One region of the Streptomyces sp. NPDC002958 genome, then DNA from elsewhere that is predicted to be linked to it. Evidence: riboswitches for the same ligand, from Rfam matches in the RefSeq annotation. Region 1 holds a riboswitch; each other region holds the start of a gene.
The links. A riboswitch is a leader RNA that binds a small molecule or an ion and turns the genes downstream of it on or off. The one in region 1 is predicted to bind cyclic di-AMP.

Region 1 (10,137 bases):
GCAGGAGCTGCTCGACGCCCCGGCCGCCCGCAACGTACTGGAATCCACGCTGATCGCGCTGCGGGCCCTGACCGACCCGGAGCGTGCGGAGCACACCACCATCCGTTCCCTCGATCTGCTGCCCGGAGACGATCAACGATGACCACGCCGACCCTGCTGGAACGCTTCGCCGAGCAGGTGGCGGCCCACCCCCGGGCCGTCGCCCTGCGCCACACCGGCACCAGCCTCACCTACCGCGAACTCGACGAGTGGAGCGGCCGAATGGCCGCCCGGCTCGTCGCCAAGGGCACCGGCCCCGGCACGCTGGTGGCGCTCGCCGCCCAGCGTGGCCCCGCCGCGATCGCCGGAGTCCTCGCCGTACTGAAGACAGGCGCCGCCTATCTCGGGCTGGACCCCGCGATACCCGTGCGTCGGCAGCGCCGGATGGTGGAGGAGACAAGACCGCACTGCGTGCTGGCCGAGCCCGGACTCGACCAGTTCCCCACGCTGGACGCTCCCCGCGTCACGCTCGCACCCCTCACCGAGGGCCCGCTGCACCAGGCTCCCGGTCAGGAGCCCGACGAGGACTCGCTGTTCCACATCGTCTACACCTCGGGGACAACCGGAAACCCCAAGGGCGTGCGCATCAGCAGGCGTTCGGTCCGCGGTCGGCTGGAGTGGATGTGGCGGGACCACCCGTTCCCCGACGACGCGGTGCTGGCTGTCCAGAAGTCCCTGGCTCTGGTCGCCTCGCCCTGGGAGCTGCTGGGCGGACTGCTGAAGGGCATCCCGTCCGTCGTGCTCGGCACCGACGAGCTGCTCGACCCGGTGCTGTTCGCCGCCGCCGTCGACCAGGAGCGCATCACGCATCTCTTCCTCACCCCGCAGCTGATCGCGGGGCTGCTGGAGGAGAGCGCGAAACGCCCCGGCGGACACCACCCCGTACTGGTCACCAGCGGCGCCGACACCCTGCCGGTCGACACGGTCCTGCGCTTCCGCGAGGTCTGGCCCGACGCCACACTGCTGAACCTGTACGGCATGACGGAGACCGCCTCCAACGTCGCCGCGTACGACACCGCCCGACTGCCCGCGGACGCCGAACGCGTGCCCGTCGGCAGTTCCGTGGCGGGCGCCACGCTCTCGGTCCGCGACCGGCTCGGCCGACGGTTGCCACCCGGTGTGACGGGCGAGGTGTGGGTCTCCGGGCCGCCGCTCGCCCTCGGCTATCTCGGCGGTGACGGCGAGGAACGCTTCACCACGGACGACTCCGGAGTCCTGCACTACCGCACGGGCGACCGCGGCCGCCAACTCCCTGACACCGTAATGGAGATCATTGGGCGCGCCGACAACCAGATCAAGGTACGCGGCTACCGCGTCGAGCTGGAAGAGATCGAGGCCACCCTGCGCAAGGCGCCGGACATCACCGACGCGGGGGCGTACGCGGAGAGCGAGGGCGGCGAAGCACGCATCGTCGCCTGTGTCACTGCCGACGCGGAGACCGGCCCCACCGCACTGCGCGGCTATCTGCGCGACCGACTGCCCGACTACATGCTGCCCGCCCGGATCCAGCAGGTCCCACAGCTCCCGCTGAGCACCAACGGCAAGCTCGACCGCACCGCCCTGCGCACGCTCGTCGAGAGCATCGGTCAGAAACAGACGGCCGGATTCACCCCGTCCGACGCCACCGAGGCTGCTGTCGCCGCTCTCTGGCAGGAGCTGCTCGGCGCCCCGCCGGCCTCGGCGGACCAGAACTTCTTCGACGCCGGAGGCCACTCCCTGCTCGCCGTACGACTCGCCAACCGGCTGGCGAAGCCGGCAGGCCGACGCGTACCGCTGCGCCGCATCCTCGGCGCACCCACCGTCATCGCGATCGCCGCACTGTGCCGCGAGACCCAGCAGGAGGAGCCGTCATGAATGTCCCATGGTTGAGCGTGCCGGACGAGGGCCCACGGGGCGGCGCGGCCGGCACCCTCGCCGTCTGCTTCGCACCCACCGGCGCCCACGGTTCGACGTTCGCGAACTGGCGGGGGCGGCTGCCCGAGGACACCGCACTCGCGCTGATCACACCGCCGGGCCGCGGCACCCGCGTCGACGAGGAGCCCGTCACCGACATGGCCGCCTACGCGGATGCGGTGGCCGCCGAAGTACGCGCACTGCGGGGCGGGCGGCGACTGGTGCTGATCGGCGTCAGCCTCGGCGCGCTGCTCGCGTACGAGACGTGCTGCCGACTTCTCGACGCCGGGGTGCCGGTCGCGCGGCTGTGTGCCGTGGCCGGACAGTGCCCCGGCGACTTCCACGGCGACGGCGGCTACGTGACCGTCGAGGACGCCCGTGCCTTCGTCACCGGGACCGGACTGACCGACCCGGAGCTGCTGGCGGACCCTGAGTTCGAGGAGGTGCTGCTGCCTCCCGTCATCGCCGATCTGCAACTGGCCGCGCACTACGACGGCCGCCGGACTCCCGTACCGCACGTGGAGTTGCGCGCGGTGTGGGCCACCGACGACCCGCACGTGCCGGAAGCGACCGTGCGCCGCTGGGCCGACTGGACCCGCGGCGAGTGCACGATGCTGTCCGCCGAAGGAGGCCACTACGCCCACCAGGAGAATCCGGCAGCGGTCATCTCAGCCTGTCTGGACGGTCTTACCGGGACCCGGCCGTCACGGCGCTCCGTGCTCGGCGCCGGTGCTACGGCCGTCGCGGGCACCGTGCTGGGCCTCGGCACGGTGGCGGCCCCGGCACCCGGAGCATCGGCCGCCGCGCCTACCGCGGCGGGCAGCGTCTCCTTCGACGGCGATCCCACCGACCCCGTGAGCCTCGCCGTGGCCATGATCCGGCAGAACACCAGCAACCCCGGCGACGGCGCGCTCACCCTGCCGTTCGCCCAAATGCTCCAGGGCATCTTCCGCGCGGCCGGGGTCAGCACCGAGACCGTGCCCACCCCCAAGCAGGACAATGTACACTTCTTCGCCCGCGTCCCCGGCAGCGGGCCGGCCCGGAAGAGACCACTCGTCCTGCTCGGCCACTCCGACGTGGTCCCCGCCATCGGCGACAAGTGGACGACGGACCCCTTCGCCGGAGACATCGAGGACGGCAAACTGTACGGCCGCGGCTCGCTCGACATGAAGGGCGTCAACGCCGCCTTCGTCGCCGCTCTGTTGCGCCATGTCCGCGAGGGCGCGACCTTCGACCGCGACATCGTCTTCTGGTCCGACTGCGACGAGGAACAGGGGCCGTACGGAGTGCGCTGGTTCCTCACCGAACACCCCGGCCGGATCGAGGCGGGCGCGGTCATCACCGAGGGCGGCTGGGTGCTCAACCAGCGCGACGGCAGGACTCCCATGATCGCCTCGCTCACCTGCAACGACAAGCGCTCCCAGCTGCTGCGCCTGGAGACCTCCTCGTACGCCACCCACACGTCCAAGCCGTTCACAGGACAGGCTGTGATCCGGCTGGGCGAGGTGCTCGAACAACTCGGGGACTGGCGCGCCCACATCCGCCCCAACGCACTGTCCCGTCAGTACTTCGCCGAACTCGCCGAGGCCACCACCGACCGGTCACTCGCCGAGGCCGTCCGGGAGATGCTCGACGCCCGTACGGAACAGCAGCGGGACAGAGCGGGTGAAGCGGTGGTACGGCTCAGTGAGGCACCGGAGCTGCACAATGCGATGCTGCGGACCACGCTCGCCTTCACCTCCGCGCAGTCCGGCTACTACCCGAGCATCGTGCCGGGCACGGCGACCGCGGAATTCCGGGCGGCCTTCCTGCCCGGGGCCGACGACCCCGGCCGGATCGTCGCCGAACTGCGCTCGCTGATCGGCAACCGGGCGACACTGACCGTGGTCGGCAACCCCGGCGAGAGCGAACAGCAGGCCCTGGACCGGCTGCGCGGCTATCTGTCCGTACCCGACTCCAGCTACGACACGGACGTCTTCCGCGCCTGGCAGACAGCCGTACGCCGGACACACCCCGGAGTACGGGCCACCGCCTGCCAGTTCGAGGCGGTCACCAGCGCGGTGCCGTTCCGGGAACAGAATGTGCCCGTCTACGGCATGTATCCGTTCACCGTGAACCGGGACATGCTCAAGCGCATGCACGGTACCGACGAACACATCGGCGTCGAAGCCCTGCGGCAGGGCACCGAAACCGTCTACCGGCTACTGGCCGAACTGCGTACCGACGCCTGAGCCGACCGCACCGTACGGGCGCACCCGGCCGGGCACACCCGTACGGTGCGGTCGGAACCCCGACGTCATCCCACCCTGACCCGGTCGAGGGTGCGCTCGACCGCCCTCTTCCAATTCTCGTACCCCTCGGATCGCTGTGTCGCTCCACTGCGGATCCCAGCGCTTCGACTCCTGCCAGTGCTCCCGCAACTCGCTCTCATCGCGCCAGAAGCCGGTGGCGAGCCCTCCTCAAGTCCGCGCTCGATGAAGGAACCGGGCGTCACTTCTCCGACGGCAGGGGGATGCTGCCCTCCGGCTCCGGTTCCGCGGTGGGCAGGAAACGGCCGATGAGCGTCTTGTAGACGAACGCGCCGATCGGGCCACCCACGAGTGGGCCCACGATCGGCACCCAATAGTAGAAATTCCCGTATTGGTCCCGCCACGCACCTCCGTAGCCGGTGAGGAAACTCGCGAGCCGGGGCCCGAGGTCACGGGCCGGATTGATCGCGTACCCGGCGTTGGTGCCCCATGCCATGCCGATGGCCACCACGATGAGGCCCACGATGAACGGCCCCAGATTGGCGCCCGGCGGCGTATTGAGAAGGTCCGTGACCGCGAAGATCAGCAGCACAAGAATGGCGGTGCCGATGACCTGGTCGCGCAGCGCTCCCCATGCATGAACCGGAAGGGCAGGGTTTCCGTTGGCGGGCAGCGTCGAGAAGACGGACTGTGTCTTGATGGTGTGTCCCGGGTCCGCCTTCGCCAGGGCCTCGGTGTAGTTCCATCGCACCACCAGCGCCGCGACGAAAGCACCGGCGAGCTGCGCGAGTGCGTAGGGTGCGACTTTCTTCCAGGGGAAATCCTTGAAGGCGGCAAGCGAGAGGGTCACAGCGGGATTGAGATGAGCTCCGCTCAGCCTGCCCGCCACATAGACGCCCAGAGTGACTCCGAGGCCCCATGCCCAGGCGATGCTGTCGTGATCCCCGAGGCCCCCCGCCGGGTCGGTGAGTGCACCGCCCGCCACGACCTGGGCCACCACACCACAGCCGAAGAGGATGAGAACCATCGTGCCCAGGAACTCCGCCGAGAGTTCCCCGGTGAGTCCCGACATCTTGAGCCGCTCCATGGGGATCTCGCTTCCTGTCGAGTCACGACGTCGGCGGCATAGATCCACATATGAGCGTAGACGCAGGGAATTGGTTCCGCACTTGGTGGTGCAAGCAATGCCGTCCGCTCCGGGCTCACCGGGTGAACAGGCCGGATATCGCGCGTACGGTCAGGTCGAGTCAGGCCACGTCGACGTGGTCGAAGAGTTCGAGCGTCGTGCTGAGCACCAGTACGCAAGCCGTCACGTCGGCGTCGGTCAGGTCCCCGTCGACCTGACGCAGCAGAGCATGCTCACGGGCGAGGGCGGCGACCGCTTCTCTGTCTCCCGCTGCCCGCCGCCGCACGCTCGCGGCCGCCGGCACCGTCGCCGCACTGGCTCTCGCGCTGGCCGCCTGCGGCTCCTCCGAAGGTTCCGAGTCCAACGGCTCGTCCATCATCGCCAGGCTCTGACCGCCGACCGGGGTGCGGGCCTTCGCCACATGAAGGCCCGCACCTCCCTCTCGTACGTCATGCCGGACGAGCGCGGCCCCGCGGAGTCACGTGGTCGCTCAGCCCGCTTCCGGCGTTGCGAGCAGGTCGCCCACCTCCTCCGCGGTGGTGTCCTGGAGCTCCTCCGCGAGCAGCAGCCAGCGGGTGATGCCGACCGATTCGAGGAACGGCAGGTCGTGGCTGGCGATGACCAGCGCACCCTCGTAGGACTCGAGTGCGCTGGTCAGCTGCCGCACGCTGGCGATGTCGAGGTTGTTGGTCGGTTCGTCCAGCATCAGCAACTGCGGAGCCGGTGCGGCGAGCATCGTCGCGGCGAGCGCGGCACGGAAGCGTTCGCCGCCCGAGAGGGTGCCCGCCGGCTGTTCCGCGCGTTTTCCCTGAAAGAGGAAGCGCGCGAGCTGGGAGCGGATGTGGTTGTCGGTGATCCCGGGAGCCATGCGGGCCACGTTCGCCGCGACGCTCAGCTCCTCGTCCAGCACATCCAGCCGCTGGGGAAGGAACCGCAGCGGTACGAACGTTTTGGCCTCGCCGGACAGAGGAGCCAGCTCGCCGGTGAGGGTGCGCAGCAGCGTGGTCTTGCCGGCGCCGTTACGCCCGACGAGTGCGATCCTCTCGGGTCCGTGCACATGAAGATTGCCCTCGTGCAGCCTGCCGAACCGGGGGCGCAGTTCGTGCAGGCTCAGCACGGTGCGGCCGGTGGGAACGGCGGTGTGGGGGAGGCTCACGCGGATCTCGGCGTCGTTACGGATTGCGTCCGCGGCTTCTTCGCGTCGCTCCCGGGCCTCACTGAGCCGGTCCTCCTGGAGGCCGCGGAGCTTGTCCGCCGACTCCTGCGCGGACCTCTTGCGCTCCCCGGCGACGATCCGGGGGGCCCGCCGCTGGGCATCCATCTTCTTGCTGTGCCGCTGGCGACGTGCCAGCTTCACATGGGTCTCCTCAAGCTCGCGCTGCTGGCGGCGTACGTCCGCCTCGGCGGCCCGCAACATCCGCCCGGCGGCCTCCTGTTCGGTGGTCAGGGCCTCTTCGTAGGCGGACCAGCCGCCTCCGTACCAACTCACGGATCCGGACCGCAGTTCGGCGATGCGGTCCACGCGCTCCAGCAGTTCGAGGTCGTGACTGACCACGACCAGCACACCGGAGCGCCAGGAGTCGACGGCTTCGTAGAGCCTGCGTCGAGCGAACACATCGAGGTTGTTGGTCGGTTCGTCCAGCAAAAGGATGTCGGGACGCTCCAACAGCAGTGCGGCCAGACGCAGCAGGACGGTCTCGCCGCCGGACATCTGACCCACGGTGCGGTCCAGTTCGACGCCGCCGAGTCCGAGAGACCCCAGCGTCGCCAGGGCCCGTTCCTCGACGTCCCAGTCGTCACCGATCGTCTCGAAGTGCTTCTCGTCGACATCCCCGGCCTCGATGGCGCGCAGCGCGTTGCGCCGCTCGGCGATGCCCATAGCCTCGTCCACACGCAGTGTCGTGGCGAGGGTGATGTTCTGAGGGAGGTGGGCGAGGCTGCCGCCGATGGTCACCGAGCCCTGGGAGGGGCGCAGTTGGCCGGCCAGCAGCCGCAGCAGTGTGGATTTGCCCGCGCCGTTGGTGCCGACGAGACCCGTGCTGCCCCGGCCGATGCTGACAGAGAGCCCGTCGAAGACGGTTGTGCCGTCCGGCCACTGGAAGGACAGGGCGGAGCAGCTGAGAGAGGCGCCGGGGGTGGTGGGGGTTGCCATGGGTGATCCTCGCATTCGCAAGCGCGGTGAACGGGGGCTTCGCGTGCGAGCACCACGCAGCGACCGAACCGAGAGGGAGGTGCGGCGGTCCGAAAGATCGAGGGACGGCTCATGCACCGAGGTCGCATCCACGCGGGGTCACGGGCAGGAGAAAACACTGCTACTGCGTGACAGGCGTACGGCTGGGGCCGTACGGCGCGGTGATCGCAAACCTCAGATGCGCAACGTCCACCTCTATCGGAGACAACAGGACCCTCGAAACGATATCGATCCGGACGGCGAAAGGCAAAGCCTGGGCGCTGGGCGGGGGAGCGTGCGGAGCGTCACGCGGTGCGCCGCCGAAGCGGAGGGTTCCCGCGATGGCGGGCAAAGTGTCATGGTATGGGCGATTTGATTTGAATCGCATCCTTGGTTAACAAGAGGGCGCTTTATGAGGGTTGTGGCGCTTTAGGTATCGAGTGAAATGTCCCTTTTGTGGCTTCGTGGTATGAGTCACTCTTCAGGGTTCGGGATGCCGCGGATGGTGGCTCGGTTCCCTTCTGTGCAAGGAAAGTTGGCTTCGAGGTGTGAGGTGGATTACTGCAAATTCCGTGACTCGATCTTGCGAATTGATTGTGATCCAAAATCAGGGTCTTGTTCCTTTCGGTGTTTCTCGCCTACGGTCGCCGTGAATCCGGATGGAACGCCGAATCCTGCCGCCATCCGGGAATCCCACTCACTCACTCACGCATGGCAGGAGCGGGGGACCCAGGTAAGTCGCCGTTCCGGTATCCGGAACGGCTCGGGGTGAAGCTGCATTCTCATGCGGCCAGGCATCTCCAGCCTGAACCCGACAGCTCACCCCGTAGGCGCCGGAGAGGAATCAGTCATGCCCGCATCGGGTAAGTACCGTAGCCGCAAGTCCATTTCGCTGACTCGCGGTCTCGTCGCCGCGACCACGAGTGGAGCTGCCCTCATGCTTCCGCTGATCGGCGCGGGTGTCGCCTCGGCGGCGCCGGCCAAGGCGGTCAGCGCCGAAAAGGCCGCGGCGTCGACCGCCGCCACTGGCAAGGGAATTTCCGCACAGAAGGCCGCGCCCACCACCTATTCCGTGACCGCAGGCGATACCCTTTCCAAGATCGCACAAGAGCATTCGCTCAGCGGTGGCTGGGAGAAGCTGTACGAGGACAACCAAGAGATCATTGGCGAGAACCCTGCGCGGATTCTCCCGGGCATGAAGCTGACAATCGGTGCCCAGGCCGAGTCCAAGGCTTCCGGCGCGTCGAACGAAGTCGCTGCGTCCGCCACTTCCGCAAAGCCCACGACGTACACGAACGATCTGGACGGCTGGATCAACGAGTCGCTGGCCATCATGGCCGAGCACGGCATCCCCGGCAGCTACGACGGCATCCACCGCAACGTCATGCGCGAGTCCTCCGGCAACCCCCGGGCCGTCAACAACTGGGATTCGAACGCCGCTGCCGGAACGCCGTCCAAGGGTCTTCTCCAGGTCATCGAGCCGACGTTCCGTGCCTACCACGTGCCCGGTACGTCGACGGACAGCTACGACCCGGTCGCCAACATCACCGCGGCGTGCAATTACGCCGCCGACAAGTACGGCTCGATCGACAACGTGTCCGGGGCGTACTGACCCGCAGCAGCGCCGATGGCGGTCCAGGACCGACGGGTGGCGAGAGGCCGAACAGGCCACTCGCCACCCGTCGGTCAGGGGCCGCCTTTCGGCTGTTGGCCCGCATGGACAGCAGGCGCGTTCGACGTCATGCGGCACACCGGTGGGAGCCGGGAACGGACACATGGCCGGCGAGCCAGGACAGCAGGGGCTCCAACTCCGCCGCCGCTTCCAGCGCACGGTCGGCCAGCGCCGCCGTGTGCTGCGCGCAGTCCCCGCCGAGGGGAGGGGCGGCGGAGACCGAGCGGTACCGGAGGAAACCGGCACGGGGATGACCGGCGTCATGGCCGCGCGGCATGCGCTTCATGGTGTCGCCGGTGATCTCGTACCCCTGCGCCTCGAGTTCCTCGATGGCGCGCACCAGCTCGGGGCCGCTGTCCTGCGAGGCAACTGCCGTACGGAACAACGGGATCTGCCCCGGGTCCGGGTAGGTCCAGCCACCCTTGATCCGAAGCCCGTCGAGGTCGAAGCGCAAGCCGATCTCGACACTGCGCGTGATCCGGATCACCGCCACTTGGTGCTGCCACCACCACGGATCCTTGCGGAACCCCCAGACGGAGAAGTCTTCGTACGCCTGGTCCGCGTCGGCCATATCGTTCAGCAACGCGATCATGGGCTGCCGGACGAGGCGCTCCCGGTCCTTGCGCCGTTCCTCGCGTGCCTCTTGCGAAGGCATGCCCTCCAATCGCAGGAGTAGCTCGAATGCTTGCTCTGTCCAGCCGCTGAACGCTCTGCTCACACACGAGATCCTAATGATCCAGGACTTGTGGACGGGCGTGCCCCGGGCCCGGATCCGTAACCGTCACTCCTGGGCGGTCCCCGGCTCCTGAGCCGGTGGCGTGGGAACCGTCGCCGCTGCTCCCTCCCGGACGGACTGCACCACCGCGTCGTGAAGACGCCGGCTGTCGTCCTCGGAGCAGCACGGCACGGGGCTGCCCGACATGGTGAACCAGTCGATCGCACCCGTGTACTGCACAGTGACCTGGGCCGTGTCATCGGCCCAGGTCGT
Region 2 (10,137 bases), on a different contig from region 1:
CCGGAACACCGAACGCGATTCGATCATGATCAGTGGGGTGTCACGGCCGGGGCCTCCGTCTCCCGGCGAGAGGAAGTGCGGGTCGAGCTGATCACCGAAGAGCCAGTGCACGATGCTCTCTCCCTCAGTCGTGGCGACGGGCGCGCTTGAAGCGCGCCAGCCCGTCGGCGAGGTCGAGCAGCGGAGCAGGATAGTCGAGCTGAGCGCGCTGTTCGGCCGGAAGACGCCAGGGCTCGTGCACTGCCCTACCGTCCACGTCCGCCAGTTCCGGCACCCAGCGGCGTACATAGGTGCCGTCCGGGTCGTAACGCTTCCCCTGCAGCACGGGGTTCAGGACGCGATTGGGGCGGGTGTCGGTGCCGGTGCCGGCGACCCATTGCCAGTTGAGTTGGTTGTTGGCGATGTCGCCGTCCACGAGTAGGTCCAGGAAGTACCGGGCTCCGATCCGCCAGTCAACGTAGAGCGACTTGGTCAGAAAGCTCGCCACCAGCAGGCGGGCGCGATTGTGCATCCAGCCCTCATGACGCAGTTGTCGCATCCCCGCATCAACGACCGGATAGCCAGTACGCCCTTCTTGCCACGCGGCGATATCATCGGACGCCTCGTCCTCACCGCGCCACTGGTCGTTACGGGTGCGGTAGTCCCGGATTGACGCCTCCGGCCTGGCCGCCAGCAATTGGTGGTGAAAGTCCCGCCAGCACAGCTGACGAACAAACGCTTCCGCACCAGGCCCCCCGTGTGCGCGGGTGCTGTGGACTAGCTCCACCGGTGACATGGCGCCGAAGTGCAAGAACGGCGACAGCCGGGAGGTCTCGTCGCCCGCGAGGTCGTCGTGTCGTTCCTCGTACCCGGACAATCCTGACCGCATCCAACGCGAGAACCGCTTACGCCCCTCCTTCTCGCCTCCCTTCGACAGGCCCGGCGAGATTCCGGCAGCGTCGCGGGGCGGCGGAGGTTCGCCGATTACCTCGTCGGGGACACGTACGACTTTCGGTGCCGGGCATGTCTCTCGCAGCCTCTCACCCTTCCAGCGGCGGAAGTAGGGAGTGAACACGGCGTAGTGGTCTGAGTCAGCCGGTGTAACGCTGCCGGGGGCGACGGCCGTGACGACACTGTCATGAACAAGCAATTTCGCGCCTCTTTCGCCGAGGCTGTCACGCAGTTCCTCCTCCCGCCGGTGGGCGTACCTGGTCACGCCTGCGGCCATGTGCACCTCCGTGCTGCCGCACTTGGCGACGACCTCGGCGACCTCGCGGGCGACCGGTCCCGTGCGCACGATGAGCCGGCCTCCGCGCCGGCAGAGTGAAGCGTCGAGGTCGGCCAGGCAGTCGGCGAGGAAGGCATTGCGATTGGGTGCGTCGAAGCCCGCCGCGTGTACACCCGGATCGCGTACGAACAGAGGCACCACCTCGTCTGCCGCCGCGAGCGCGGCGCGCAATGGGGGATGGTCGTGCAGACGAAGATCCGAGGTGAACAGGACGACCGCGACGGTCATGGCGTCACTCCTGGTGCCGTGAAGTGGTGATGTGCGTTGTGCTTTTGGACTCTTCACCTGCTGTGGGCCTACCGGACGCGGTCGTCGGGTAATTGGTCTTGTGCGCGCTCATGCCTTTGGCTGCGGCCTGGGTGATGTTGCGGGCCATGCCGCCGAAGACCACGGCGTGGAAGGGGAAAGACGGACCACCAGTAGGCGTGGCCCAGCAGGCCGTGCGGGTGGAACAGCGCTCGTTGCCGGTAGCGGGTGCGGCCGTCGGCGCCGGTCTCGGCGTACATCTCCAGCCAGGCGAGGCCCGGCAGCCGCATCTCCGCGCGCAGCCGCAGCAGCCGCAGCAGCCGTCCGGGCTCGATCTCCTCGACCGGCCAGAAGTCCAGCGAGTCCCCGACGCGCAGGTGCTCGGCGTCGCGTCGGCCACGGCGGAGCCCCACACCGCCGACGAACCGGTCCAGCCACCCCCTGACCGCCCAGGCGAGCGGAAGGAGTACCAGCCGTTTTCGCCGCACACCAGGTAGTAAGCGACATCGATGCCGAACATGGCCTGGGCGACGGAGGTGGCATCCGTGACATCGCCACGGACCGTTTCGGCGTTCTTCGTCCAGGGTGGTCTCGGAGTTTACTGGGGGACCGTGCCAGGACCGGACTTGGTGACCGGTTCTCAGCAGTTCAGGCACCAGGCGCCCGCCGACGTACTCGGACGCGCCGGTGACCAGACAGTGCAGTCGCTCCCCGTTCCACTGTTCGTCCCTGTTCACGAGCACTCCTCCCAACACAGCGTGACCGCGCCTTCCGTAGCGGTGCAATCACCAAAAGTGATCAGCGGACTCTGTCGCTGCCTTGCCCAGCCGCCCCCGACCGCGTGCGCCATGTCCACCATCACACCGTTCATGAGTCATGAGCGTTTCCTGCCGGAGTAGCGGGCCGTACCGCCTCACCACCTACTTCACGGATCTGCGGGCTGATGGATGCAGGGTGCGCGTCAGAGCGCTCCGATCTGACGCGTCCAGTCCTCTTGATGGGGAAGCGAAAGGCGCCTGGTGTCCTGAATCAGGCCGGAAACCTGCGCAGAGGCTCAGCGCTGCGACGAGCGGGAACCGGCTTGGTCGGCCTGGCCACCTGCGCCGAGCAGCCCCGTGGCCTCGAACCGCTCCCGTGCGGCAAGACGAGGCAGTTCGCGTCGCGACAGCATCGTGACCACAGGAGGCATCGCGGCGCGCACGAGTTGGGCCGACCACAACCAGCGGGGAACATACACGGACGGACGGCGCCGTTCAATCGCCGCGACCAACCGGCCAGCCACGTACTCGACGGGGTACACCTTGCGCGCCGGCGGCGGCATGTGACCACGAAGCTGCCGCAGCACGGCGTACTCGTCGGCTTCGCGCACCATGTCGGTGTCCGTCCAGTTTATGTAAGCGATCCCCACCCCTACATGCCGGTGGGCGACCTCTGCCTGCAGCGCGTGAGCAAAGGACTCGACTCCTGCCTTCGAAGCACAGTAGGCGCTCATCATGGGGGCCGCACCGATGGACGCAAGCGACGCAACCTGGAGGATGTAACCGCAGGTCTCAAACAAGTCCCCCAGAAACGACCTCGCGGTCACGGCGCTACCAATGAGGTTTACCTCGACGACCCTCCGCCAGGTGGCCGGATCGGACTCGGCGAACGGGCCGCCCTCGGCCACTCCTGCGTTGGCAACAACCACGGAAGGAGGTCCGAACCGCGCACGAACTTCTGCGCCGGCCCGGGCCATGGCCAGGTCATCCGTGACATCGACTTCCCAACAGGCAGTCGTGCCCGGCAGAGATGCCCTGACCTGGGCCAGTGTTCTCTCCTCACGGCCGAGCAGTGCTACCTTCGCCCCCCGACTGGCCAGCTCTCGGGCCATAGCCGCACCCAAACCACGGGCCGCTCCGGTCACGACAGCTGTCCGTCCGTTCAGTGGACCCTTGGCGACCGGCATGGAACATTCCTCTCGCTGCGGCGGCGTCTCCCAGCCCACGGTAGGGGTGGACGCCGCCGTCAGCACTCGGGCGCTGTCACACCGACTTTTAGCAGCCCCGTCCTTGGCCCCCCTTGACGGGACGGGCCAGGACACTGGGCCACCAAGGCGTCCTGCCCGATGGCAGCTACCTCGCCCGGATCGAGGCGAACAAGCACAGCGAGGCGGCCGGAACCGTCAAGGCCCCGCCGTACGGGTGATCGAGTACCGCCTCGGCCCGCAGGCGGGACCGACGCCTCGGACTCGCCGAAATCGGCCGCAGCCTGCTGACCCGCCGACAATCCCGTGACTGCCCCCGCAGAATCCGGTCGTGCATCACCAGCTACGCCAGCAAAGCCCCAGGTGAAACCGCCAGCAGCCATCGTTCGCCGGCCGTTGTCACCCTGAACTACCGGTGGCACGTACCACTAAAAGCAACGGCATTGCCATTCGATCCAGTGGGGGTCGTCAACAAGTTCCCACGCGTCGTCGAGCCCGGCACACCTCAGGAATTCGACGAGGTCGCTGTCGTTATGGGCCAGCCCGACGACCTTCCCTTCGATAGCGACTCTCCGTCCGCCAGAACGGGAGAGCCCTTCACCTTGTGCTGACGGACGGCCCGAAGGCGTACGCAGCGCGGAGTTCAACGACCAGCTCGCGACCAACGGCCTCGCGCGCACCGGGTTCGGCGCCCATCTGATGTCCCCTCGGACTTCGCCGTCGACGTGACGGAGAACTGGCAATCGGAATACCTGCAGTTCTTCCTCTACATCTTCGCAGTCCGAGCTGCTCGCAGTGGCCTGCATGGCCACCTTCTCCGTATACCTACGCCAGCGTGGGTCCCCGGAGTCCAAACCCGTCGGAACACCTCACGGAACCAACGGAGTCGAGGGATGACGCGTCGGTTGCCGGGCCAGGCATCCCCATGCACGGCGCAATCTGCACGTCCCGATGGGCACTCGGCGCACGCATTCTTCAAATCCGCATAGAGCCCCTTGAGCCAATCACGGTCTCTGTTTCGAAGAGGCATTGTCGCACTCAAGCGCTCGCCGATGCGCACGAAGGGGTTCAAATACCCAAGCTCGAAGCCGGGGGCCGCCAAGGCGTGAAATTTTTAGAAGTTGTGCACCCTCCGTCGGGCTGCCATGCCGGTAAGGCGGCAGCTCCTCCCAGAAGGTGACGGGATGGCCTGCGACCTCGACTGGCTTTCGAATGGCGGCGAGGTTCTTGCCGTCAACGGCGTGCCGGACGTCGTCCTCGCCGCATGGGCCGGGCATGCCAAAGCCACCTTCACCAAGCGGGTGTACGTCCACCCGAGCCACGAGGACCTCCGCGTCGCCTCGGACCACCTCACTTCTGTACTCGGTTTCAGTGAGGGCGAAGCAGCCTGATGATCAAGCGTCTAGAGATGGTGAGATATCCGCCCTCAGCGAACAGAAAACAGCCTCCGACCTGGGACTTTTAGTGGATCACTAGGATCACGCTCCATTATATCCTTCTGTACGTCCTGTACATTTTGTACAGACGCTTGCGCAGGCCCCGCACAACCCCGGAGGAGAGGCATCGCCATGCTGTTCCGACCCACCGCCCGCTACGTACTGCCCGAGTTCACCGAGCGCACGACCAACGGGACGCGGACCCTCGACCCGTACTCCAAGCTGCTCGCCGAACGGATCGTCTTCCTCGGCACGCCGGTCGACGACACCGTGGCCAACGATCTGATCGCCCAGTTCATGTATCTGGAACACGCCGCCCCGGACCGGCCCATCTCCCTCTACATCAACTCCCCCGGCGGATCGTTCGGAGCCATGTCCGCGATCTACGACACGATGGAGTACCTCACCTGCGAGGTGGAGACCTACTGCCTCGGCCAGGCCGGTTCCTGTGCGTCGACACTGCTCGCCGCAGGCGCTCCCGGCCGACGGCACGCACTGCCCGGGGCCCGGGTCGTCGTACAGCAGCCCGCGCTCACCGAGCCGGTGCAGGGCCAGCCGTCCGATCTGGAGATCGAGGCACAGGAACTGGAGCGGGTCCGCGAGATGCTCACCGCAATGTTGGCCCGTCACACGGGCCGCAGCGCCGAGCAGATCGCCTCCGACATCGAGCGCGACCTCATTCTCGACGCGCCGGGCGCCAAGGCGTACGGCCTGGTGGACCACATCATGGAGAACCGAATGTCATCGCTCCCGCCGCACAGTGCGAGGTGAACGCCAGGTGCAGCCACCGGAGTTGCCGCCGCTCCCCGCACTGACGCGCGCCGAGGGGGAGTTCATCGACTGCTATCTCGAAGTCCTCGATCAACTGGGCCGGATCAACCCGGCCCGTGGCAGCGACACCTACGGCGCACTACGCGCCGCACAGGCGCTGGTCTCACGGGCGGGTGCGCTGCGCGACGCCCTCACGCTGATGCACGAGCGCGGCGAGACGCGGATCCATGCCGCCACCCTGGCGCGGGCGCTGCGTGTGCTCGACGGGGAACAGCGGGCCGGACGCGTCACCGTACCCCCCGCTCCCACGAGTTGATCGGCCCCTTCGTCTCCACGCCCGGCAGGGACCGGTCAGCTCCCCCTGATCCCACCCCCGACGGGGCTCGCTCAACTCACTCCACCCGCTTCCCACCAGCTTCGCTCAACTCCCCTGCTCGACACGCCCGGCAGGCAATTCGAAATTCCTCGCTCATTCGGCGTAGAAACTCCCCCTCACGAGGGATAGCTCAACTTGCGTATTCCGCGTGGCCAGTGAGCGGAATCCTTCATTCCACCCCTGGTACGACGCCGGTCCGAGTAACCGGCTCGGCCGTCGAAATCATCAAGTCCACCCGAACGGTGCAGTCGCGAGGAACCACACATATCGCTGTTCTCCCTCGGAAATCCGGCAGCAGGTGAGTCAAGATCCCTGGGACGACAAGCCCCCGCCACCGCGGCGGGGCGGTCCGGGCGGACGCCGAGTCCTGCCGCTGTCCGGATGCCTGGTCGACAGAAGTGGATCGGCAGGAGTGGAGGACCCGAGCACAACGGGTCGGCCGGATCACCGGTCGACCCTCGGGGTGAAGCCGCCGAGCGCGGCCGGGCAACTTCGCCAGCCCGAACCCGACAGGTCATCCTTCACAGGCGGCTGACGAAGGGTTGCGCATGGCTGCGCAGGTTCATGTCCCGTCTCTGCTCGCCCGGGCCGGTACGGCCTCGGTTCTGACTCTGGCCGCCGTCGGCGGCACCATACTGGCCCCGGGCGCCGCGACAGAAGCCCAGGCAGCGACTCTCTCGATGAAGGCACTCAACATCGCCGCGTCGAAGAAAGGATCGCCGTACAGGTGGGGGGCCACGGGCCCCAACCGCTTCGACTGCTCGGGCCTGACGGCCTATTCGTTCAAGAAGGCGGGCAAGAAGCTCCCCCGCACGGCCCAGCAGCAGTACAACAAGTCCCGCCATATCAAGCCCTCGCGCAGGAAACGCGGCGATCTGGTCTTCTTCCATTACGGCCGCAGCGTCTACCACGTGGGGATCTACGCCGGTCACGGCAAGATCTGGCACTCGCCGCGGACCGGCGCGGTGGTCCGGCTGGAGAAGATCTGGACAAAGGGTGTCTATTACGGGCGGGTCCGCTGATGCCTGTCCGGCGGATCAGGGGCGCGGTCCCGGCCGTGCCGTGATCCGCCGGGCAGTCCCCTGGGCCCCGCTGCCCGGCCGCCGGAGGCGCTTGACTCCACCGTCCGGCCGCCGGACAGGCGCTGGACTCCACGCTCGGCCGCCGGACAAGCGCTGGTCTCCGCCACTGATCCGCTCGTTCTCAGCGCAGCAGGGGGCCGAACACCAGTACCAGCCTTAACGCGGTGAGCGCCGCGCCGCTGCCACCCTCGATGGTGCGGGCGGTACGCGGCCGGCGCAGCCACCCGCCCAGCCCGTCCACCAGGAGCGCGGCCGGGCGGCGAGGGCGGGTGATCGTGCGCTCGAGAGAGCAGAGACGGGCGGATTGAGAGAGGGAAGCGGACGGATCGGGAGGTCCGTCAGCTCTGTACGGGGATGCTCCACGGGAGCGCGATCCAGACCGTCTTGCCGCCGTCGGCGGTGGGGGTGACGGTGAGCCGGCCCCCGCACTCCTTGGTCAGGCCACGGATGATCACCATGCCGCGCCCGTTGTCCTGCTGAACGGCGGCGGGCAGCCGCCGGGGCCAGCGCGGGTGACTGTCCGTCACCCCCAGATGCAGCTGCTCCTCCCGCTCCAGTCTCAGGTCCACGGTGAAGGTGGGTGACTGTCCGAACGTGTGCTGGACGGCGTTGGTCGTCAGCTCCGAGACGATGAGCTGGATTCCGTCAGCGAACTCCGTGTCGGTGACCAGGCCCCATTCGGTGAGCACTCCGGCCACATATCTCCGGGCCACCGAGACCGAGACCGGCTCGCTCGGCAGAGTGACACTTGCTTCTTGATGGTCTGCCATGGCGAGCCGTCCCTTTCCCACCCGGACCGACCCGCGATCGGCCCGGTTGCGCTTCGCGCCAGATTGCCACTGATGCTGCCCTCTGTGATGGCGATCCACCAAGATATGCATATATCTGTCGCTCAATGCGGTGAACCCTGCCCCGCAGGACCGTCAGTGGGCGTCACACTGTCCGCTCGGCAGAAAAGGGAGGGAGGCCGCAGATGCAGCACGGCCCCGCGGTACGACGCCGCAAGCTCGGGGAGGAGCTCCGGAGTCTGCGCCATGCGTCGGGACTGACCAGTCGGGACGCCGCGCGGATGCTCGGCTGGCACCAGTCGAAGGTGAGCCGGATCGAGACCGGTGTCAGTGGGGTGCGGCCGGTCGATGTGGCCCGGCTGCTGGACGCGTACGGCGTGGACGACGCTCAGCTGCGGACGCTCCTGGGGACCCTGGCGGGTTCGGCGGGCGGTGGCGGCACCGGGTGGTGGCATGCCTATCGCGGACTGATCCCGCCCCAGTACCGCGACTTCATCAGTCTGGAGTCCCAGGCGCGGACCGCACGCACCCTGGAGACCTCGGTGGTACCGGGGCTCCTTCAGACGGCCGACTACGCACGCGCGGTGACCCGGGCATCGCTGGACGGGTTACCCGCCGGCCAGCTGGACTCGCTGGTGGAGGTGCGGCTCTCCCGGCAGGGTGTGCTGCGGACCGATCCGCCGCTGCGACTGAGCGCGGTCCTCGACGAGGCGGTGCTGCGGCGCGAGGTCGGCGGGCGCCGAGTGATGAGAAACCAGCTGCGCCACCTGGCCCGTGTGGCTCAACTTCCCCACGTACAGATTCAGTTGCTTCCGTTCTCGGTCGGCGGCTATGCCGGCCTCACCGGACCTTTCGTTATCTTCTCATTTCCGAACACTTCTGATCTGGACGTGGTAGTTCTCGACCATTTGACGAGTAGCCTCTATCTGGAGCGGAAAGAAGACCTTGAGGCGTACAGCTCGGCCTTCCGCACGATGCAGTCACACGCGCTGTCGCCGCAGCACTCGTTGGACCTCATCGCCGCGATCGACCGCGACGGTCAGTGACTCCGGACCGCCCGAGGGGGGCGTCATGTCGGATTGCCTCGCACAGCACGAGCTACGGTGGCGGCGCAGCAGCCGCAGCACGGGTATGAACAACTGCGTGGAGGCCGCACCGTTCGATGATGGACGGCTGGCCGTGCGGGACTCCAAGGACGTGTCCAGGCCACCGCTGCGGTTCTCCGCGGCGGCCTGGACATCCTTCGTCTCCGGCCTGCACCGGGGTTCGGTCAGCTGACGGGAGCGGTTCGCCGCACGATCGCCACGGCGGTGGCGATCTGCTCCTGGGTCAGATCGGCTCGCGCGGTCAGTCGCAGCCGGGAGATGCCGTCCGGCACCGACGGCGGTCGGAAGCACCCCACCGCGATTCCCGCGGTGCGGCAGTCGGCCGCCCAGCGCACCGCCGCTTCCGCCGAGGGGGCCCGCACCGAGACCACGGCGGCGTCCGGGCGTACGGCGGTCAGACCGGCGGCGGTCAGCCGCTCGTACAGGGCGGTGGCGACCGCACGGGCCCGGCCGGCGCGCTCCGGCTCGCGGCGGAGCAGCCGCAGGCTGCCCAGGGCCGCGCCCGCCGCGGCCGGTGCGAGGCCCGTGTCGAAGATGAATGTACGGGCCGTGTTGACCAGGTGCTCGATGACCCGGGCCGGACCGAGGACCGCTCCGCCCTGGCTGCCCAGGGACTTGGAGAGGGTGAGCGTGGTGACGATTCCCTCGCCGCCCGCGAGACCGGCGGCGGCGAGGGCGCCCCGGCCGCCTTCCCCCAGCACGCCCAGCCCGTGCGCGTCATCGACGAGCAGCGCGGCGCCCTCCGCCCGGCAGGCACGGGCCAGTTTTGCCAGCGGCGCGGCGTCACCGTCGACCGAGAAGACCGAGTCGGTGACCGTCAGCGCGCGCCCCTCGTGTGTCTGCAGGGCCTTGCGCACGGCATCGGGATCGGCATGCGGCACGACAACGGTCTCGGCCCGGGAGAGTCGGCAACCGTCCACGATCGAGGCGTGGTTGCCCGCGTCGGAGACGATCAGCGAGCCGCGGTCGGTGAGGGCGGTGAGGGCAGCGAGATTGGCCGCGTAGCCCGACGACAACACCAGAGCCGCCTCGAAACCACAGAATTCGGCCAGCGCGCATTCGAGTTCGGTGTGCAGCGCGGTGGAGCCGGTGACGAGTCGCG
Region 3 (10,137 bases), on a different contig from region 1:
CGAGGACAAGCACGGCGTCCCGCTGGAGGTCGTCGTCGTCGGCGACTGCCCGCTGGACGAGAAGCTGGCCGCGCAGATGCAGGCCGCACGCGAGGCGATGGTCAACGCCGCCAAGTACGGTGGCGAGGGTGGGGCGGTGCAGGTCTACGCGGAGGTCGAGGGCCGCACGGTCTTCGTCTCGGTGCGTGACCGGGGCCCGGGATTCGATCCGGATTCCGTACCGGGGGACAGAATGGGCGTACGAGAATCAATCATCGGCCGCATGCTGCGCAACGGCGGTACGGCGCGGCTGCGTTCGGTGCCCGGTGGGGGCACAGAGGTCGAGCTGGAGATGGAGAGGGCGAGCGATGACGGAGACCACTGAGGCGACCGGAGGCGCGGAGCGCCGGGTACGGGTCGTGCTCGTCGACGACCACCGGATGTTCCGCACCGGCGTGCAGGCCGAGATCGGCCGCACCGAGGAGACGGGCGTCGAGGTGGTCGGCGAGGCCGCCGATGTCGACCAGGCGGTCACCGTCATCACGGCGACCCGCCCCGAGGTCGTCCTCCTCGATGTCCACCTGCCCGGTGGCGGCGGTGTCGAGGTGCTGCGCCGCTGCGCCCCGCTGATGGGTGCCGTCGAGAACCCGGTGCGGTTCCTGGCACTGTCCGTCTCGGACGCCGCCGAGGACGTCATCGGTGTCATCCGCGGTGGCGCCCGCGGCTATGTCACCAAGACCATCACCGGCACGGACCTGGTCGACTCGGTCTTCCGGGTCCAGGACGGCGACGCGGTGTTCTCGCCCCGGCTGGCCGGCTTCGTCCTCGACGCCTTCGCCTCCACGGACGCACCGCCGGTCGACGAGGACCTGGACCGGTTGACGCAGCGCGAGCGCGAGGTGCTGAGGCTGATCGCCCGCGGATATGCGTACAAGGAGATCGCCAAGCAGCTGTTCATCTCGGTGAAGACGGTCGAGTCGCATGTCTCGGCGGTGCTGCGGAAACTCCAGCTGTCGAACCGGCACGAGCTGACCCGATGGGCGACGGCGCGACGGCTGGTCTGAGCCCCGCGGGGCTCCGCGCAGTCTTGGCGGGGCTCGTTCAGACGGCGTCGGGCGGGCTGCTCCGGCTGCGGGACGGCCCGGCCCGGCGTCGGGAGCCTATGCCACCCGGGTCGCTCCGGCGAAGGGCATCTGGTCGATCGGCGCGATCCGGACCGGTGCTCCCGGGCGCGGGGCGTGGATCATCTGGCCGTTGCCGATGTAGAGCCCGACATGGCTGATGCCGGAGTAGAAGAACACGAGGTCGCCCGGGGCGAGTTCGGAGCGCGGGATGTGTCGTCCGGCATTGATCTGGGTGTACGTGGTCCGGGGGAGCGAGACGCCGGCGGAGCGCCAGGCTGCCTGGGTGAGCCCGGAGCAGTCGAACGAGGAGGGGCCGGTCGCGCCCCAGACGTACGGCTTGCCGAGCGCCCCGTACGCGAACGCGACGGCCTCGGCGGCACGGGCGTTCGGTGCCTGGACAGAGCCGCGCGCGGTGCCGCGGGCGGAACGCGTACCGTCCGAGCCTTCATAGGCGGCCCGGTCGGCCGGGGACAGCGTGGCGAGGAGCCGCTGCGCGTCGGCCAGTTTGGTCCTGATCGTCGCCTTGTGCTTCTTCAGCTCGGCCTGGCGCGCCGTCAGCGCCGCCAGCTTTCCCCTGGCCTGCGAGCGCAGCTGGTCGATCCGGGCGACCTGGCGCTCCACCCCGTCGACCTCGGCGGCCTGGCGGTCGCCGATCCGGTCCACGTACGAGGCGCGCTCCAGATACTGGTCGGGGTCGGAGGAGAGCGCCAGCTGCACGGACGGATCGAGGCCGCCGGTGCGGTACTGGGCGGCGGCGAGGGAGCCCAGCGCGTTGCGCGAGGCGTTGAGGCGCTCGGTCCCGCGGGCGGCCTCGTCGCGCAGTGAGTCGACGGCATCGGCGGCGGCGGTCGCCTTCTCCTTCGCGCCGTTGTACTGCTCGGTGGCGACTTCCGCGTCGTGGTACAGCCGGTCCACCTCTGCCCTGACCTGGGCGGGGGTGCGCTGGGGGTCGGCGTGCGCGGAGCCGGGCAGGGCGGCAGCGGTGGCGGCCCCGGCAAGGGCGAGGGTGGCTGCGGTGCGGGCAGCAGAGCCGGTGTACGGGCGCTGCTTGGGTTTCCGATGCGCTGCCACGGGGGCGTGCGTCCTTCCTGACGACTGCCCGTCGGGGACTACCGGCGGGCCCGCCCGAGGTCCGGCGGCGGGTCGCCAACAGGGGAGCGGCCCGCCGCCGGACCTCTCGGCGGGGTGACCGGCCTGCCGTCCGGCTGCGGAGCGGCGGTGAAGCCGGTCACCTGGTCAGGACGCTAAACCCGGGACAGGGGGAAGAGTCGCAATGACGCCTATTGCCTGAATTTAGCGCGACACTGTCGCTAGCTGATCGAAAAAATTGCATCAAAGTCGGGCAATAGGTGCAGGCGTGAGTAAAGTGCCAGTAAGTCGCACCTGCCTGCGGAGTGGTGATATGGGCAAGGCTAGGCTGCGGACCCATGGACGTACTCATCAATGTCTTCGTCGCCCTGCACATCATCGGCATCGCCTCTCTGCTGGGCGGTTTCCTGACCCAGATGAAGGCGATGGGCGCGGGCACGGCCCGGTTCGTCCCGGCGATGCTGCACGGTGCGCTGACGATGCTGGTCACCGGTGTCGCACTGGTCGGGCTCAACGAGGCCGACGGCCATCACGTGAACAACATCAAGATCGGGGTCAAGCTGCTGCTCCTGGTCGTGATCCTCGCGCTCGTCTACGTCAAGAGGGACGAGGAGAAGGTCGACAAGGGCGCCTTCGCGGCAGTGGGCGGCCTGACGATCGCCAACATCTTCATCGCCACGCTCTGGACATGAGCCGGCCAGGCCGGCCCTGCGTCACCGGGCGGGCCCGGACCCGGGCCCGCCCGGTGACCGGCAGCCGAGGGGATGGCGGCGTGAGCCGCTACGCCGGTCGCACGCTGCCGTAGATCGGCATGTAGTAGATCGACTCCTCGCGCACATTCGCCCCCGGCTTCGGTGCGTGGATCATCATTCCGTCGCCCTTGTAGATGCCGACGTGGCTGATGTCGTCGTAGAAGAACACGAGGTCGCCCGGCCGCAGATCCGCCGTGGCGACCCGGGTGCCTGTCTCCACTTGGTCCCAGGTGGTGCGCGGGATGTCGACGCCCGCGGCCTTCCACGCGGCCTGGGTGAGCCCGGAGCAGTCGTACGAGGAGGGGCCCGTCGCGCCCCAGACGTACGGCTTGCCGATCTGGGCCGTGGCGAAGGCGATGACCTTCTCCGCCTTGGTGGTGTCGCTGGTGTCCGAGCCCGTTCCGGTGCCGGTTTCCGTGCCCGTTCCCGTACCGCTGCCGGATTCCGCCTCCTTCGCGGCCTCCGCGGCCTTGCGGTCCGCCTCCGCCTTGGCAGCGGCCTGCTGCTGCGCCAGCTCCTGCGCCTTGCGCTTGGCCTCCGCCTCCTTCTCGCGCTCCAGCGCCGCGAGCCGCGCCTTCTCCTCGGCGGTCAGCTCCGACAGCATCGCGCGCGCCTCGCCCAGCTTCTCCTGGACGTTCTGCTTGCTGGTGCGCAGCGTGGTCTGCGTCGCGGTCAGCGTCTCCAAACTCTGCACCGCTTCGGCCCGCTCCTTCGACGCCTTGGCCTGCTGCGTACGGAAGTCCGTGACCGCCTTCTGCTGCTGACCGGTCAGCCGGCTCATCAGCTGGTTCTGGTCGAAGTACGACTGCGGGTCGTCGGCCAGGAGGAAGGTGGTGCTCGGCGCGATGGAGCCCGTGCGGTACTGCGCGGCCGCGTAGGCGCCGAGAGTCCTGCGGGCGTCGTTGAGCTTGTCGGCGCGCTTCGCCACGTCCTCCAGCAGGGAGTCGACCTTGGCGCGCTGGGTGGCGGAGGCTTCCTTCGCCCGGTTGTACTGCTGGGTCGCGGCGCCCGCCTGCCGGTAGAGGTCGTCGACCTTCTTCTGGACGTCCTCGATGCTGGGCTTCGGAGAGGGCGCGGCCGTGGCGCTCTGCGTGGAGAGCAGGGTCACGGATGCCAGAGCGGCCGTCGTGAGCCCGATGGCCGGTGTGGTGGTGCGCACCCGGGTGCGCGGTTTGCGATGCGACGCCAAGGTCGGCATCTCCTTCCGTGGACCGCCTACCGGGTTAGCTGTCGGGTTCGGGCGGAACGGAAGGCTGCCCTACGGTCCGAGTGGGGATAAGGACCGATTCACCCCGTTGCTGCGCATGGGTCCCCGGTTCCGAACTCCCGCGTGGGCAGCCCGGATTCGGCGCGGGCGCCCGGTCGGCGTGGTTCGCCTCAGGGGGTACGGGCCGCCCGGTCGAGCACGCTAGCCAAACCATGATGCTGCTGTGAAGGTTGATGTTCGATATGCCCGATACATTTTCGTGATCTCGGCGAAGTGGGGCGGCAGGGGCGGGCAAGGGCCCGGAATCCCTTACGCGGCGTGGGTGCACGCTCTCGTTGTGTGCCCTCCCGTCGGGCGCGGTGCGCCATGCGGCCGCCGGGTGTCGGTGCGGCGGCCTAGACTCGACAAGCGATGAGCAGCCTCTTTGACGACAGCTTCCTGGCCGGCCTCCAGCACTCGGAGGAAGAGCCCCCGCCGCCCCCCGAGGACTCCGCACCCGAAGCGGTGCCGGAGGACCTCTTCGCGGGCGTGTTCGACGGGCCCCCGCCGCCGAGGGACGCGTACTACCGCGACGGCGCGCACCGCCCCGTCATCGACTCCGCGGCGCTCCTCGACGGGCTGAACACCGAACAGCGCGCCGCCGTGGTCCACGCGGGCTCCCCCCTGCTCATCGTCGCCGGAGCGGGTTCCGGCAAGACCCGGGTGCTGACCCACCGGATCGCCCACCTCCTCGCCGAGCGCGGGGTGCACCCCGGCCAGATCCTGGCGATCACCTTCACCAACAAGGCCGCGGGCGAGATGAAGGAGCGTGTCGAGCAGCTCGTCGGACCGCGCGCCAACGCCATCTGGGTCATGACCTTCCACAGCGCGTGCGTACGCATCCTGCGCCGCGAATCGAAGAAGCTCGGCTTCACCTCGTCGTTCTCGATCTACGACGCCGCCGACTCCAAGCGGCTGATGGCCCTGGTCTGCCGCGATCTCGACCTCGACCCGAAGCGCTTCCCACCGAAGTCGTTCACGGCCAAGGTCTCCAACCTGAAGAACGAACTGATCGACGAGGAGATCTTCGCCGGCCAGGCCGCGGACGGCTTCGAGAAGACCCTTGCCCAGGCCTACGCGATGTACCAGTCCCGGCTGCGCGAGGCCAACGCGCTGGACTTCGACGACATCATCATGACGACGGTCCATCTGCTCCAGGCGTTTCCCGATGTCGCCGAGCACTACCGCCGCCGCTTCCGGCACGTCCTGGTCGACGAGTACCAGGACACCAACCACGCCCAGTACACCCTCGTGCGCGAACTGGTCGGCCCGGCCGGCGAGGGCGACGCCCCCGCCGAGCTGTGCGTCGTCGGTGACGCGGACCAGTCGATCTACGCCTTCCGCGGCGCGACCATCCGCAACATCCTCCAGTTCGAGGAGGACTACCCGACCGCGACCACGATCCTCCTGGAGCAGAACTACCGCTCCACACAGACGATCCTGTCCGCCGCCAACGCGGTCATCGAGCGCAACGAGAGCCGCCGCCCCAAGAACCTCTGGACGAACGCCGGCACGGGCGCCCGGATCACCGGCTACGTCGCCGACACCGAGCACGACGAGGCCCAGTTCGTCGCCGACGAGATCGACCGGCTCACCGACGTGGGCGACGCCAAGGCAGGCGACGTCGCGATCTTCTACCGTACGAACGCGCAGTCCCGCGTCTTCGAAGAGATCTTCATCCGCGTCGGACTGCCCTACAAGGTCGTCGGCGGTGTGCGCTTCTACGAGCGCAAGGAGGTCCGTGACGTCCTGGCCTACCTCCGAGTCCTCGCCAACCCCGAGGACACCGTGCCGCTGCGCCGCATCCTCAACGTCCCCAAGCGCGGCATCGGCGACCGCGCCGAGGCGATGATCGACGCGCTGTCCCTGCGCGAGAAGATCACCTTCTCGCAGGCGCTGCGCCGGGTCGACGAGGCGTACGGCATGGCGGCCCGCTCGGCCAACGCCGTCAAGCGGTTCAACACGCTGATGGAGGAGCTGCGCACGATCGTCGATTCCGGCGCGGGTCCGGCGGTGGTCCTGGAGGCCGTCCTGGAGCGCACCGGCTACCTCGCCGAGCTCCAGGCGTCCACCGACCCGCAGGACGAGACCCGCATCGAGAACCTTCAGGAACTCGCCGCCGTCGCCCTCGAATTCGAGCAGGAGCGGGGCGAGTCCGGCGAGGAGGGCACGGGCACGCTCGCTGAATTCCTGGAGAGGGTCGCGCTCGTCGCCGACTCCGACCAGATCCCCGACGAGGACGAGGACGGCTCCGGAGTCATCACCCTGATGACACTGCACACCGCGAAGGGCCTCGAATTCCCGGTGGTCTTCCTGACCGGCATGGAGGACGGCGTCTTCCCGCACATGCGTGCGCTCGGTCAGGTCAAGGAGCTGGAGGAAGAGCGGCGGCTCGCGTACGTGGGCATCACCCGGGCCCGCGAGCGGCTCTATCTGACGCGGGCGGCGATGCGCAGTGCGTGGGGGCAGCCCTCGTACAACCCGCCGTCGCGGTTCCTGGAGGAGATCCCGGACCAGCACCTGGAGTGGAAGCGGACCGGGCCGATGGCAGCTCCGGCCGGACCGACGTCGGGGATCACCTCGTCGCTGTCCTCGTCGCGCTCGCGCTCCGGCCCCTCGGGCTTCGCGACCCGGCGCACCTCGGACAAGCCGACGATCGCGCTGGCCGTCGGGGACCGGGTCACGCACGACCAGTTCGGGCTCGGTACGGTGACGGCGGTCGAGGGGATCGGCGACCAGGCGAAGGCGACGGTCGACTTCGGGGACGAGCGGCCGAAGAAGCTGCTGCTGCGGTACGCGCCGGTCGAGAAGCTGTAGGCGGGGCGGCAGCCGGGGCCGTTGCTCCGGCTGCCGGGCGCGGGGGGTTGGGCGCCGGGCGCCGGGCGTTGACCGCCGGGCGCCGGGCGCGGGCGTCGGCCGCCGGGTGGCTCAGTTCGGGTCGACGCCGTGACTGCGGAGCCAGGGGAGCGGGTCTATCGCCGCGCCACCACCGGGCCGCACTTCGAAGTGCAGGTGCGGGCCGGTCGAGTTCCCGGAGTCACCGGAGTACGCGATGACGTCACCGGCCTTGACCGGGCCCGAACGGATTCGGGTGCTGCTCAGGTGGCAGTACCAGGTCTCGGTCCCGTCGGCCATGGTGACGATCGCCATGTTCCCGTAGGCGCTGTTCAACTGGGTGCGTACGGTGCCGTCGGTCGCGGCCATCACGGGTGTGCCGTACGAGACGGGGAAGTCGATGCCCGTGTGCACGGACATCCAGTTGACGCCCGCCTGGCCGTAGTACGCACTGAGGCCGTGCTGCGCGACCGGCATGACGTACTTGGGGCGCAGGGCCTCCTTGCGGGCGGCCTCTTCCTCGCGCTTCTTCTTCTCGGCGGCCTGCCGCTCCCTTAGGTCGATGCGTTCCTGGGTGCGGCTGGCGCGGTCGGCGAAGTTCTCGGCGTCGGCGCTGAGGTTGGCGAGCTGGGCGTCCAGCTTGTTGTTGGCGGCGACCGGCTTGACGGAGCCGGGGTCGGCGGTCGCCAACGTGGTCGTGCTGTCGTCCTTCTTCTCCTCGCTGCCCAGTCCGCCGACGGAGGCTGCGGCGATACCGGCCACGCTCATCACGCAGGCAGAGGGAACGACGACCGCGAGGAGCGCGGAACGCTTCGCGGGGGAACGCCGCCGACTGCGGCTGCCGCCACCACCGCTGCGGGTGGCGAGGCGGCTCAGGGGGCGGCGCGGGTCGGGCACGGCGTCGGCTGGGGCTTCGTGTCCGTCGGCGTCGTGCCCGTCCGAACCGAAGTCCGTCTCCGGGAGGCTGAACTCGGCGGTGCGGTAGGGCTCGTACGGGTCGTGGGAGTCCTGGTCCGTATAGGACTCGTACGGCTGGTGCGCCTCGTGCGCCTCTTGTACTTCGTGTGCCTCTTGCGCTTCGTGCAACACCTGTGCGGTTTGCGCAGTTTGCGCGGTTTGCTGATCGTGCTCGGGCGTGGCGCCGGTGTTCCAGGCGGTGGCGTCGTACGCGCCGGTGTCGTACGTGGCCATGTCGGCCGTCGCCCACTGGCCGGTCCGGTACCAGTCGTTGGTGTCCCACTGGCCGGTGGCGTCCGGGGTGCCGCCCTGTGCCGGAATGTTGGCGAAGGTGGCGGTGGCGGCCGTGGTCGCTGCCGTGCCGTAGTCGGCGGGCGTCCAGGTGGCTGTGGTGTCGTACGTCGGACCTGCGGCGTACTGCTGCTGGGGCTGCGCCGCGTACGGGGCGTAGGCGTCGTACGAGGTGGTCGGGTGTGCGCCCGTGTCCCACTGCGTGGAGTCGTACTGGCCGCTGTGACCGGCCTGCCCGGTGTCGTAGCCCGTGTCGTACGTGCCGTCGTAGCCGCCGGGGAGGGAGCCGAAGAGTGGATCGGTGTCGAAGCTGCCGGTGGATTGACCGTCATATTCGGCGTACCCGGCGTGGGGGTGCTGGTCGTCCACCAACTTCTCTCTCGCCTCGGCAGCAGGACCTGTGGTCTGGGGTCCGGCGGGGGGACCCCAGGGGAAGCAGTGGCCGCGACTGTACCCGGCGGTACGCGACGTCGACAATCTTCGACAGGTTCGAGCGGCTCAGGAAACGGGCAATCGGCCGTGTTTCGACAGGCTGTCCACACAGCCTTGGCTCTATGTTCGAAACGCGTTCTATTTGCGGGGTCTTCGGCGGGATGCGGCGGGGCGGGGTCCGTCCCGATCAGGCCACCGAAGCGGCTCCGGTAGATCCGGCCGTTCCGGCAGCTTCTGTGGCTCCTGTAGCCCCTGTAGCCCCTGTAGCCCTTGTGGCTCCTGTGGCTCCGGCCGTTCCTGCGGCTTCGATCGTCGTCGATTCGCGGGACTCCAGCGCCTGCCGGACCGCGGCGGCGACGGTCGGGTGCATCGGGAGTGCGAGATGGCCGATGCCGCTGACGCGTACGTTGAGCGCGTCGAGATCCGGGTGGTCGATGCAGGCCGCCTCGACCGGGACGATCATCCGGTCCAGCTCGCTCCAGAAGCTCACGAACCGGGTGCGGCAGCCGGGCGCCGGCCTGCGCAATTCCTCGATCGGTGCGGAGCCCGTACGCATCTGGCGCACGATGGGGATGGCGCTCGCCAGCGGGGCGACGTCCGTGCCCCCGTGCGGTGTGCCGAGGGTGACCAGCGTGCGCACGCGCTGGTCACCGCCCAACCGCTGGACGTAGTAGCGGGCGATCAGGCCGCCGAGGCTGTGCCCGACGATGTCGACCTCGTGGTGTCCGGTGCGGGCGCAGATCTCTTCGACGTGCCGCCCGAGCAGCTCGGCCGCTGCACGGATGTCGCAGGTCAGCGGCGAGTAATTGAGCGATTCCAGATGGCGCCAGCCGTGCCGGGCGAGGGAGCGGCGCAGCAGGACGAAGACCGAACGGTTGTCGATGAAGCCGTGCAGGAGCACGACGGGCGGCCGGTCGCTGCCCTCGGTGGGCAGGGCGGACATCCCGGCGGGTGTGGGTGCGGGTGTGGGTGTGGGCGGTTCGGCCGGGAGTGGCGGGGGCCGCCGCTCCCCGGTGATGCCGGTGGGGTAGAGGAGCGCATGCCCGGCCAGGACCACCAGCTCGAGTGCGGTGGCCTTGAGCAGCGCGGATGACAGCCGGGTGCAGCACAGACACGGCCGACGCGGCAGTAGGGGAAGGAAAGGCAGGACCTGCATGGCCGACCTCCTGCTTCGGCAAGCGGGGAGGCGGCTCCGGCCCCGTATGCCCTCGTGGGGTGCCGTTGCGGAGGTACGGCCGTCCCGCCCGGCCACCCGACCGGGGGTTCGGCCTCGATTCGCAGGCCCCTGTTCACCGGTGGTGACGACCGGTGAACGACCGGCCGACGCGCCCGATGCCGATGGGCCCGGCGGGCCGTACCACCGTGCCGCGCGGCTGGCGGCGCGGTGGTACGGCGACCTTTGTAGCGGCTCCCCTGGCGGCCGGTCCCGCAC

Region 2: linked by a shared signal. The riboswitch ahead of ACZ3IC_RS19815 (C40 family peptidase) and the one ahead of ACZ3IC_RS25080 (transglycosylase SLT domain-containing protein) in region 1 are both predicted to bind cyclic di-AMP.
Region 3: linked by a shared signal. The riboswitch ahead of ACZ3IC_RS01870 (C40 family peptidase) and the one ahead of ACZ3IC_RS25080 (transglycosylase SLT domain-containing protein) in region 1 are both predicted to bind cyclic di-AMP.

Annotation. Positions count from the first base shown of each region.
Region 1 is NZ_JBVHDS010000017.1:78,185-88,321, forward strand. It holds gene ACZ3IC_RS25045 (amino acid adenylation domain-containing protein) at 1-142, shown strand, start outside; gene ACZ3IC_RS25050 (non-ribosomal peptide synthetase) at 139-1,893, shown strand; gene ACZ3IC_RS25055 (M20/M25/M40 family metallo-hydrolase) at 1,890-4,163, shown strand; partial or broken gene ACZ3IC_RS25060 (glycerol kinase) at 4,229-4,388, opposite strand; gene ACZ3IC_RS25065 (MIP/aquaporin family protein) at 4,423-5,268, opposite strand; gene ACZ3IC_RS25070 (hypothetical protein) at 5,429-5,728, opposite strand; gene ACZ3IC_RS25075 (ABC-F family ATP-binding cassette domain-containing protein) at 5,798-7,459, opposite strand; cyclic di-AMP (ydaO/yuaA leader) riboswitch at 8,166-8,325, shown strand; gene ACZ3IC_RS25080 (transglycosylase SLT domain-containing protein) at 8,328-9,089, shown strand; gene ACZ3IC_RS25085 (DUF2461 family protein) at 9,217-9,804, opposite strand; gene ACZ3IC_RS25090 (hypothetical protein) at 9,931-10,137, opposite strand, start outside.
Region 2 is NZ_JBVHDS010000010.1:157,743-167,879, forward strand. It holds partial or broken gene ACZ3IC_RS19770 (cryptochrome/photolyase family protein) at 1-111, opposite strand, end outside; gene ACZ3IC_RS19775 (cryptochrome/photolyase family protein) at 125-1,495, opposite strand; partial or broken gene ACZ3IC_RS19780 (DUF2867 domain-containing protein) at 1,500-1,997, opposite strand; gene ACZ3IC_RS19785 (SDR family oxidoreductase) at 2,568-3,458, opposite strand; gene ACZ3IC_RS19790 (hypothetical protein) at 3,572-3,697, shown strand; partial or broken gene ACZ3IC_RS19795 (DUF6766 family protein) at 4,260-4,373, shown strand; gene ACZ3IC_RS19800 (hypothetical protein) at 4,661-4,867, shown strand; gene ACZ3IC_RS19805 (ATP-dependent Clp protease proteolytic subunit) at 5,048-5,683, shown strand; gene ACZ3IC_RS19810 (hypothetical protein) at 5,691-5,999, shown strand; cyclic di-AMP (ydaO/yuaA leader) riboswitch at 6,432-6,604, shown strand; gene ACZ3IC_RS19815 (C40 family peptidase) at 6,608-7,081, shown strand; partial or broken gene ACZ3IC_RS19820 (LysE family translocator) at 7,263-7,391, opposite strand; gene ACZ3IC_RS19825 (ATP-binding protein) at 7,480-7,911, opposite strand; gene ACZ3IC_RS19830 (helix-turn-helix domain-containing protein) at 8,115-8,975, shown strand; gene ACZ3IC_RS19835 (DUF397 domain-containing protein) at 9,001-9,207, shown strand; gene ACZ3IC_RS19840 (8-amino-7-oxononanoate synthase) at 9,200-10,137, opposite strand, start outside.
Region 3 is NZ_JBVHDS010000001.1:386,828-396,964, forward strand. It holds gene ACZ3IC_RS01850 (PspC domain-containing protein) at 1-364, shown strand, start outside; gene ACZ3IC_RS01855 (LuxR C-terminal-related transcriptional regulator) at 348-1,043, shown strand; gene ACZ3IC_RS01860 (C40 family peptidase) at 1,140-2,174, opposite strand; gene ACZ3IC_RS01865 (hypothetical protein) at 2,531-2,884, shown strand; gene ACZ3IC_RS01870 (C40 family peptidase) at 2,973-4,142, opposite strand; cyclic di-AMP (ydaO/yuaA leader) riboswitch at 4,141-4,305, opposite strand; gene pcrA (DNA helicase PcrA) at 4,563-7,007, shown strand; gene ACZ3IC_RS01880 (M23 family metallopeptidase) at 7,119-8,642, opposite strand; gene ACZ3IC_RS01885 (esterase/lipase family protein) at 8,893-9,861, opposite strand.